DNA from 2 places in the Streptomyces sp. P5F9 genome. Region 1 is predicted to be linked to the other one. Evidence: riboswitches for the same ligand, from Rfam matches in the RefSeq annotation. Region 1 holds a riboswitch; the other holds the start of a gene.

The links. A riboswitch is a leader RNA that binds a small molecule or an ion and turns the genes downstream of it on or off. The one in region 1 is predicted to bind cobalamin.
Region 2: it holds a riboswitch for cobalamin, as region 1 does, so the genes downstream of both, nicT (Nickel transporter NicT) here and metE (5-methyltetrahydropteroyltriglutamate--homocysteine S-methyltransferase) in region 1, are expected to answer to the same signal.

What each region holds. Positions count from the first base shown of each region.
Region 1 covers NZ_JBXVPZ010000050.1:10,227-14,565, reverse strand. The annotation lists gene scpA (methylmalonyl-CoA mutase) at 1-29, shown strand, start outside; gene meaB (methylmalonyl Co-A mutase-associated GTPase MeaB) at 26-1,009, shown strand; cobalamin riboswitch at 1,125-1,348, shown strand; gene metE (5-methyltetrahydropteroyltriglutamate--homocysteine S-methyltransferase) at 1,487-3,805, shown strand; gene AC31A1_RS11755 (histidine phosphatase family protein) at 3,911-4,339, shown strand, end outside.
Region 2 covers NZ_JBXVPZ010000287.1:8,188-12,526, forward strand. The annotation lists gene AC31A1_RS34135 (sigma-70 family RNA polymerase sigma factor) at 1-166, opposite strand, end outside; gene AC31A1_RS34140 (hypothetical protein) at 322-939, opposite strand; gene nicT (Nickel transporter NicT) at 1,484-2,611, opposite strand; cobalamin riboswitch at 2,648-2,875, opposite strand; gene AC31A1_RS34150 (ArsR/SmtB family transcription factor) at 2,956-3,321, shown strand; gene AC31A1_RS34155 (DUF5134 domain-containing protein) at 3,651-4,328, shown strand.

The DNA.
Region 1 (4,339 bases):
TGGCCGCCGACCTCGGGCACACCCTGTGATCGAGGTCGACACCTATGTGAAGGGCGTACTAGACGGCAAGCGGGCCCTGGTGGCCCGCGCCATCACCCTCGTCGAGTCGACCAAGCCCCAACACCGGGTCATGGCCCAGGAGTTGCTGACCGAACTCCTCCCGCACAGCGGCCAGGCCCGGCGCATCGGCATCAGCGGCGTACCGGGCGTGGGCAAGTCGACGTTCATCGACGCCTTCGGCACCCTCCTCACCTCCCTCGGCTTCCGGGTCGCGGTGCTGGCGGTCGACCCGTCCTCCACACGGACGGGCGGCTCGATCCTCGGCGACAAGACCCGCATGGAACGCCTCTCCGTAGACCCGGCCGCCTTCGTCCGCCCCTCCCCCACCGCCGGCACCCTCGGCGGCGTCGCGAAGGCGACCCGCGAGTCCATCGTGGTGATGGAGGCGGCGGGCTACGACGTCGTCCTCGTCGAGACGGTAGGCGTAGGCCAGTCGGAAACCGCGGTCGCCAACATGGTCGACTCCTTCCTGCTGTTGACCCTGGCCCGCACCGGCGACCAACTACAGGGCATCAAGAAGGGCGTCCTGGAACTGGCGGACGTCATCGCCGTCAACAAGGCGGACGGCCCGCATGAGCGCGATGCGAAGAGCGCGGCACGGGAGTTGGCGGGCGCGCTCCGCCTGATGCACCCCGCCGACGCGGCCTGGACCCCACCTGTACTGAGCTGCAGCGCGCGCGAGGGCACCGGCCTGGACACGGTCTGGGAGCGCCTGGAACAACACCGTTCGCTGCTGGAGTCCACCGGCCGCCTGGCTGCGAAGCGCAGCGAGCAGCAGGTGGACTGGACGTGGACGATGGTCCGAGACGAACTCTTGGGGAGGCTGCGCTCCGATCCGGCAGTACGTGCTCTCGGCCCAGTGCTCGAACAGCAGGTCAGGGACGGCGAGTTGACAGCAACGCTGGCCGCAGAACAAATCCTGCGCGCATTCGGCACCCCGCCCAACTGAACCGACCTGCTTTTAGGGGCGCGGGGCTGTATCGATTTGCGGCTCCGCCGCGTGGGCGCGACCAGCCCCCACCGGGCCGGCACCCAAAAATCGACGCATCCGACCCCTACCCCGTAGGCTGGCCCGCGCAGCTGGTTCGCCCCGTCAGCCAGACGGACGCGTCGCAAGAGGGAACCCGGTGAAATTCCGGGACTGCCCCGCAGCGGTAAGCAGGAACGACCGCCGTCATACGCACTGGGCCCACACAGGACCTGGGAAGCGACGGCCAGTAGGTGTCCTCCGGTTCAAAAAGAGGACGTGCCCGCAAGTCCGAAGACCTGCCACCTGCCCGCACGCGAAGCATTCGCGCGCGGAATCCCGGTGACCTCGTGGGCAGGTCGGCGTACACACGGGCGGTCACCATCCCCCGGTCTACGAACCTTCGCGCCCACGTCCCGCCACCGGGATCCAGGGAGATATCTCGCGAAGGAGATTTCCGTGACACCGAAGTCCGCAGCCGCGGCAGCACGGGCAACCGTCTACGGCTACCCCCGCCAGGGCAGGGGCCGAGAACTCAAGAAGGCCATCGAGGGCTACTGGAAGGGCCGCGTCGACGCCGACGCCCTCCGGACCACCGCCGCCGAACTGCGCCGCGCGAACTGGCGGCAACTGGCGGACGCCGGCATCCACGAAGTACCGACCGGCGACTTCTCGTACTACGACCACGTCCTGGACACCAGCGTCATGGTCGGCGCGATCCCCGAACGGCACCGCGCCGCCGTCGAACTCGACGCGCTGGACGGGTACTTCGCGATGGCACGCGGCACGCAGGACGTGGCACCGCTGGAGATGACGAAGTGGTTCGACACCAACTACCACTACCTCGTGCCCGAGTTGGGCCCGGACACCGTCTTCACCACCGACTCCACCAAGCAGGTGACGGAGTTGAAGGAGGCCCTCGCCCTGGGCCTGACCGCCCGCCCGGTGCTCGTCGGCCCGGTCACCTACCTCCTGCTCGCCAAGCCCGCGCCCGGGGTGTCCGCGGACTTCGATCCGCTGACCCTCCTGGACCGGCTGCTGCCCGTGTACGCCGAGGTCCTCGCCGACCTGCGCGCGGCGGGCGCGGAGTGGGTGCAACTCGACGAACCCGCCCTCGTCCAGGACCGCGCCCCGGCCGAACTGAGCGCCACCGCCCGCACCTACCGCGCCCTCGGCGCCCTCACCGACCGGCCGAAGCTCCTGGTCGCCTCCTACTTCGACCGGCTCGGCGACGCGCTGCCGGTCCTCGCGAAGGCGCCCGTGGAGGGCCTCGCACTCGACTTCACCGAGTCCGCCGCCGCCAACCTGGACGCCCTCGCCGCCGTGGGCGGACTCCCCGGCAAGCGGCTGATCGCAGGGGTCGTCAACGGCCGCAACGTCTGGGTCGACGACCTCACCAAGTCCCTTGCCACACTGGGCACGTTGCTCGGTCTTGCCGACCGGGTCGACGTCGCCGCCTCCTGCTCCCTGCTCCACGTGCCGCTCGACGCCGCCGCCGAGCGGGACATCGAGCCGCAGATCCTGCGCTGGCTCGCGTTCGCGCGGCAGAAGACCGGCGAGATCGTCACGCTCGCCAAGGGCCTGGCCCAGGGCACCGACACGATCGCCGCCGAACTCGCCGCCAACCGCGCCGACCTGGCCTCCCGCGCCGGTTCGGCACTCACCAGCGACCCCGCCGTACGGGCCAGGGCCGCCGCGGTCACGGACGCCGACGCCCGCCGCTCCCAGCCGTACGACGAACGGACCGCGGCGCAGCGCGCGCGTCTCGGGCTGCCGCCGCTGCCGACGACCACGATCGGGTCGTTCCCGCAGACCGCCGAACTGCGTACCGCGCGGGCCGACTTGAGGGCGCGGCGGATCGACACGGCCGGTTACGAGGAGCGCGTCAAGGCGGAGATCGGCGAGGTCATCTCCTTCCAGGAGAAGACCGGTCTCGACGTCCTCGTGCACGGCGAACCCGAACGCAACGACATGGTCCAGTACTTCGCCGAGCAGCTCACCGGCTGTCTCGCCACGCAGCACGGCTGGGTCCAGTCGTACGGCACCCGTTACGTCCGCCCGCCGATCCTGGCCGGCGACATCTCCCGCCCCGAACCGATGACGGTGCGCTGGACGACGTACGCCCAGTCCCTCACCTCACGTCCGGTCAAGGGCATGCTCACCGGGCCGGTCACCATGCTCGCCTGGTCCTTCGTCCGCGACGACCAGCCGCTCGGCGACACCGCCCGGCAGGTCGCCCTCGCCCTGCGCGAGGAGGTCAACGACCTTGAGGCGGCCGGGACTTCGGTCATCCAGGTCGACGAACCCGCGCTGCGCGAGACCCTGCCGCTGCGCGCGGCGGACCGGGAGGCGTATCTCGCCTGGGCCACGGAGGCGTTCCGGCTGACCACCGCCGGCGTCCGTCCGGAGACGCAGGTCCACACGCACATGTGCTACGCCGAGTTCGGCGACATCGTGCAGGCCATCGACGACCTCGACGCGGACGTCATCAGCCTGGAGGCGGCCCGCTCGCACATGCGGGTCGCGCGAGAGCTGGCTGAGCACGGCTATCCGCGCGAGGCGGGACCGGGTGTCTACGACATCCACTCCCCGCGCGTGCCGAGCACGGCCGAGGCAGCGGGCTTGCTGCGCAAGGGACTTGAGGCCATCCCGGCGGAGCGGCTGTGGGTCAACCCGGACTGCGGGCTGAAGACCCGCGGCTGGCCCGAGACCCGCGCGTCCCTGGAGAACCTGGTCGCCGCGGCCCGCACGGTCCGTGAGGAGCTGGCCGGGTCCTGACCCGGTGCTGGTGGGGCGGCCGGGAGGATCACCCTCCCGGCCGCCCCGGCCCCGAGGTGCACGCGAGACGATGTCCACCCCCGCCCGGAGAACTGGAGCGCCGAAGTGACCAGCCGCATCACCTTGATCTCGCCGGCGATGAACCGTTCCCTGCGGGAGACCCGGTTCGACGACGGCAGCCCGCTCGATCCGAGCGGTGCGGCTCGCGCCGAGTCCGCCGCCGGCTCGCTCGGGGCGGCCGACCGGGTGCTGGTCTCCCCCACCGTGCGCTGCCGCGAAACGGCGTCCGCGCTCGGTCTCCCGGCCGTGCCGGAGCCGGAGTTGGCGGGTCTCGACATGGGCCGTTGGCGGGGCCTGACCCTCGACGAGGTGATGACCCGGGAGCCGGACGCGCTGACGTCCTGGCTGTCGGACCCGGACGCGGCGCCCCACGGCGGGGAGTCGGTGCGGACCTTGTGCGAGCGGGCCGCCCGCTGGCTGGAGGCGTCGGCGGAGTTCGAGGGCAGGACCCTGGCGGTGGTCGAGCAGGAGATC
Region 2 (4,339 bases), on a different contig from region 1:
GAGCCACGTACCGCTGGACGTCGCGTTGCAGGGCGCGGACGAAGTGTTCGACCGCGTCCGCGTCACCGCCCCGGGCCGCGAGCGCCCACGCGGTGATCGCCTCGTCGAGAGCTGCCGACTTCTTCTCGCCTGTGCCGCACGAAGCGGGCAGGGCAGGAGTGATCACCTGGAGTCCTTCTCAGTCATCCGTGATCCGGACCTGGGCACGCGAGATCGCGGGCGGTCCGGTGAGTGGGGTGAGACGGCCCTACGGCGCTTGCGCGGACGTACGGCCGTGGCCCGGGGCACACCTCATGGGCGGCCTCGGGATGCCGGCTGCCTTCAGACGGCAGCGGTCCGAGCGGGCGGCCCCCGGGAGGTGATCGCGTGGACGAGGAGGAGAAGGCGCGGGGCCCGGTCCGGGTAGAGGTGGCTCCTGCGGATGCGCGGGCGGTCGGTGGGCGCGGGCAGGGCGAGCAGCAGTCGTAGCGGAGCCGCCAGTCGCCCGGCCAGAGCGCGCAGGATACGGAACGCGGCTTTCTCGCCGTGGGCCAGCCAGAGCCCGCACAGCAGCGCGGCCAGCAGGTGGGCGACGAGCATGCCGGTCGACGACGTACCACCGGCCGACGAGTTGGCCATGTGCATGGAGCCCGTCTGCATCGAGGCCATGTTCATGGTGGTGTTCGGGGAGACCGGATCACCGGACGCCGGCTGGGCGAGCAAGAACGCCGAATGCAGCACCGTCTGGGCGGCGACCACGACCGTCACGATGAGCGGGAGCCCACGTTCACGATCCGCCAGGCACCAGCCCGGGACGCCGGTGACGACCAGTCCGGTGGCCAGTGCCCACGCGGGCACGTAGTCCCCGGACATCATGACGTGACCCAGGGAAGCGAGCACCACACAGACGGCCGCGAACACCGCGGCCCGCATCGCGCGAGAACACCACCCTGGCCTCATGGCGCCTCATCCTGGCACCAGGGCACCCACTGTCATGTGCGGGTGAGCAAACCCATAGCCCACCACACTCAATCCACAGCATGTGACCCAGGCCACGACAACAGGCCGGAACTCAAAGGGAATTCCGTCCGACTCCTGTTGGAGAGGGCCTCGATGCCGGCGCCGTCGGAGCGATACCCCTTTCTCCTCTGCCTGGTGGTGGACACCCCGCTCGGGACAACCGTCGTCCGTGCCAAGGCGGTTGGCGACTTCGAAACCCCTCCCCAGTCCCGTCGTACGGCACAGGCCGAAGGCCACGGAACTGCCCTGCCAGCAGGTCTCCACCGGTAGGGCAACCCGAATCACTCCCAGTACGCGGCGAACACCGCCGCGCGCAAGCTTCGTACCGCTGGGGACGCGCTCACGTCCGCCGGTGCGGCCGTGCGGCCCGAGGATCTCTCCCCTTGCCCGCCCATGCGCATCACCGTCCACGTACTGCCTGGTCAACCCTGTGTCCTCCTTACCAGTCGGATGCGGGGCCTGCGACGGCCCCGCGACCGAGGCGTCAGTCCGCGTTGGCGGTCTTCGCGTTCCAGCGGTGTTCGACGTCGGCCAGGCGCCAGTAGGCGATGGCGCAGGCCCATACGACGACGAAGAGGCCGACGATGATGTAGCCGACGTTGTCGAGGTCGATGCCGGAGATCCAGCCGGTGATGCCGTCCTGGAGGCCGAGGTTGTCGTGCAGGACGCTGACGAGTTCGATGGTGCCGATGATGAAGGCGACGGCGATGGACAGGCCGGTGATGGTGAGGTTGTAGTAGACCTTGCGGACCGGGTTGGAGAACGCCCAGTGGTAGGCGAAGTTCATGAAGCAGCCGTCGAGGGTGTCGAACAGGCTCATGCCCGCCGCGAACAGCAGGGGCAGGCACAGGATCGCGTACCAGGGCAGGCCGGCGGCGGCACCGGAGCCGGCCATGACCATCAGGGCGACCTCGGTGGCGGTGTCGAAGCCCAGACCGAACAGGACGCCGACGGGGTACATCTGGCCGGGCCGGGTGATGGACCTCGTCAGACGGCCCAGGACGCGGTTCATGAAGCCCCGGTTGGCGAGGTGCTTCTCCAGCTCGTGCTCGTCGAACTGGCCGGCGCGCATGGCCTTGAAGACCCGGTAGATCCCGGTGAGGGCGACCAGGTTGAGGGCCGCGATCAGGTAGAGGAAGCTGCCGGAGACAGTGGTGCTGATCAGGCCGAGCGTCGCATGGGCGTCGGAGTCCTCGTTGAGCAGGGCGCCGGTCACCTTGGCACCGGCCGCGATCAGCGCGGCCAGGACGACCACGATCGACGAGTGGCCCAGCGCGAACCAGAAACCGACCGACACCGGACGCTTGCCGTCCGCCATGAGCTTGCGGGTGGTGTTGTCGATCGCCGCGATGTGGTCGGCGTCGAAGGCGTGCCGCATGCCGAGGGTGTAGGCGGTGATGCCGAGTCCCACGCCGAAGACCTGATGGCCGACGGTGTAGTGGTTCGGGGCGACCATGGCGATCAGGATCATGAAGGCCACGACGTGCAGGGCCGCGATGACGGCGAGCAGCGCGCCGGTGCGCAGCCAGTCCCGGCGCTCCCAGCGCAGTGGCCGCGCGGCCGGTGTCCCGGTGGCGGAGGACGGCGGGGCGGGGTTTTCGGGCAGGGACATGTTCGGGGCAGCCTCTCCAGCACCTCGTGGACGGGGTCGTCGTACGGTGCCGTGGCCGGTCTCCTGGCTGACGGGTCGAACGTCTCGCCGCCCGGCCTTCCCGGACGCGATATGCGCCCCGTGGCCGCCCGGTCCCAGGTGGGAGCGGGGATGGTGCGGAGACTTCCCGATCACAGTGGCGAGGGCCGCTCCGGACTCCCGTACCCGACCCTGATCGGACACGGTGCACCGGTCTTCCCGAACACCACGGCCGGATCAGGCTAGGTGCGCCCCCGGTCATCCACAAGTCTGCGCAATTGCGCAGGTGTTGCACCTCACATGGGGGCAGGAGTGAGGATGGGTGCATGCATCTGGTTCCGGAGGGTCGCGCGCATCGCCGTGCGATCGATGAGCACACCGTCTGCGAGGCCATCGAGGGCATCGGCGACGCGGCCCGCGTCAACGAGTGGGCCGCCCGTTTCTCCCTGCTGGGCGAGCCGAACAGGCTGTCCGTGCTGCTGGCCGTGCACCGGGCCGGGCCCATCGCCGTATCGGATCTGGCGCTGGCCACCGGCATCAGCGACACGTCCGTCTCGCAGATCCTGCGCCTGCTCCGGGCCTCGGGCACCGTCACCGCCGACAAGGACGGCCGCGTCGTCCGCTACCGGCTGACCGATCCCGGCATGGCGGCGCTGCTCGACTCCTCGCTTCCGCCGGAACCCATGATCTGAGGCGTCGCCGGCAGCCCGCGCCGCAGTCGGGCCGGCGCCCTCAACTGGCCCACACCTCCCGCCCGTTCATCAAGCCGTCGCATAGCTCGTACATGTAGCTCGTACATGCGGTCGGCCGTGGTCCGCTTCGTGATGCGCTCGCGGCCCGACGCCCAAGTGACCGCACTCACACGGCACCTTGGGAACTCACTCCCGCGCCGCCCCGACTCCTGTTGCGTCCATCCGGCAGGTCGGCGACCGCGCTCTTGGCCCCTCCCCTGCTGATGCGACCCGTCGTGAATCGGATTCGGATCAGGGATGCCTTACGGCCTCCCGGAGTTGGGGGTTTCGTGATCGCCGCGAGCGGACTGCGCTGGATTCTGAGCCTGATGTTTGCGGTGCCAGTCCTGTACGCGGTGTGGCGAATGGTTCTGCCTGCCACGGGCTTGGCCGAGCGGGCGGATCACGCGTGGCATGCGGCGATGGGGGTGCTGATGATCGCGATGGCCTGGCCGTGGGGCATGGACATATCGGCGTTTCCACAGGTGGCGCTGTTCTCGGGGGGCGGGTTGTGGTTCCTGGCGGCGGCTCCCTTCCGGACCGGTGACCGTACCTGGAGCCGCGCGGTACTCGCCGCCCTGCCGCACGGGTTGATGATGGGTGCCATGGCCTGGATGGTGGCGGCGATGGCGTCCTCCGGCGCCATGTCCGGCCACACCGACGCGGCCGGTGCGCATGACATGGCGGGAATGGACATGTCGGGCGGTTCCGGTCTGGCCGCCATGAGTCTGACCGGGACAGGGCCGCGAGTTACGGCGGTGCTGCTCGCGGTGGTTCTCGGGGGCCTTGGCCTGTCCTGGCTGACCCGTGCTCTCGACCGGACCAGGGAAAGAGGCGCAGCCGCAGAACGTGAACAGTGGGAGGGCGGGGCCGCGTTGGAGGCAGTGAGCCCGGACGGGGCCCTGTCCCCGGCGTGCCATGCCGCGATGGCGTTGGGGATGGCCGTGATGTTCGTCCTGCTCGTGTGACGTCACACGGC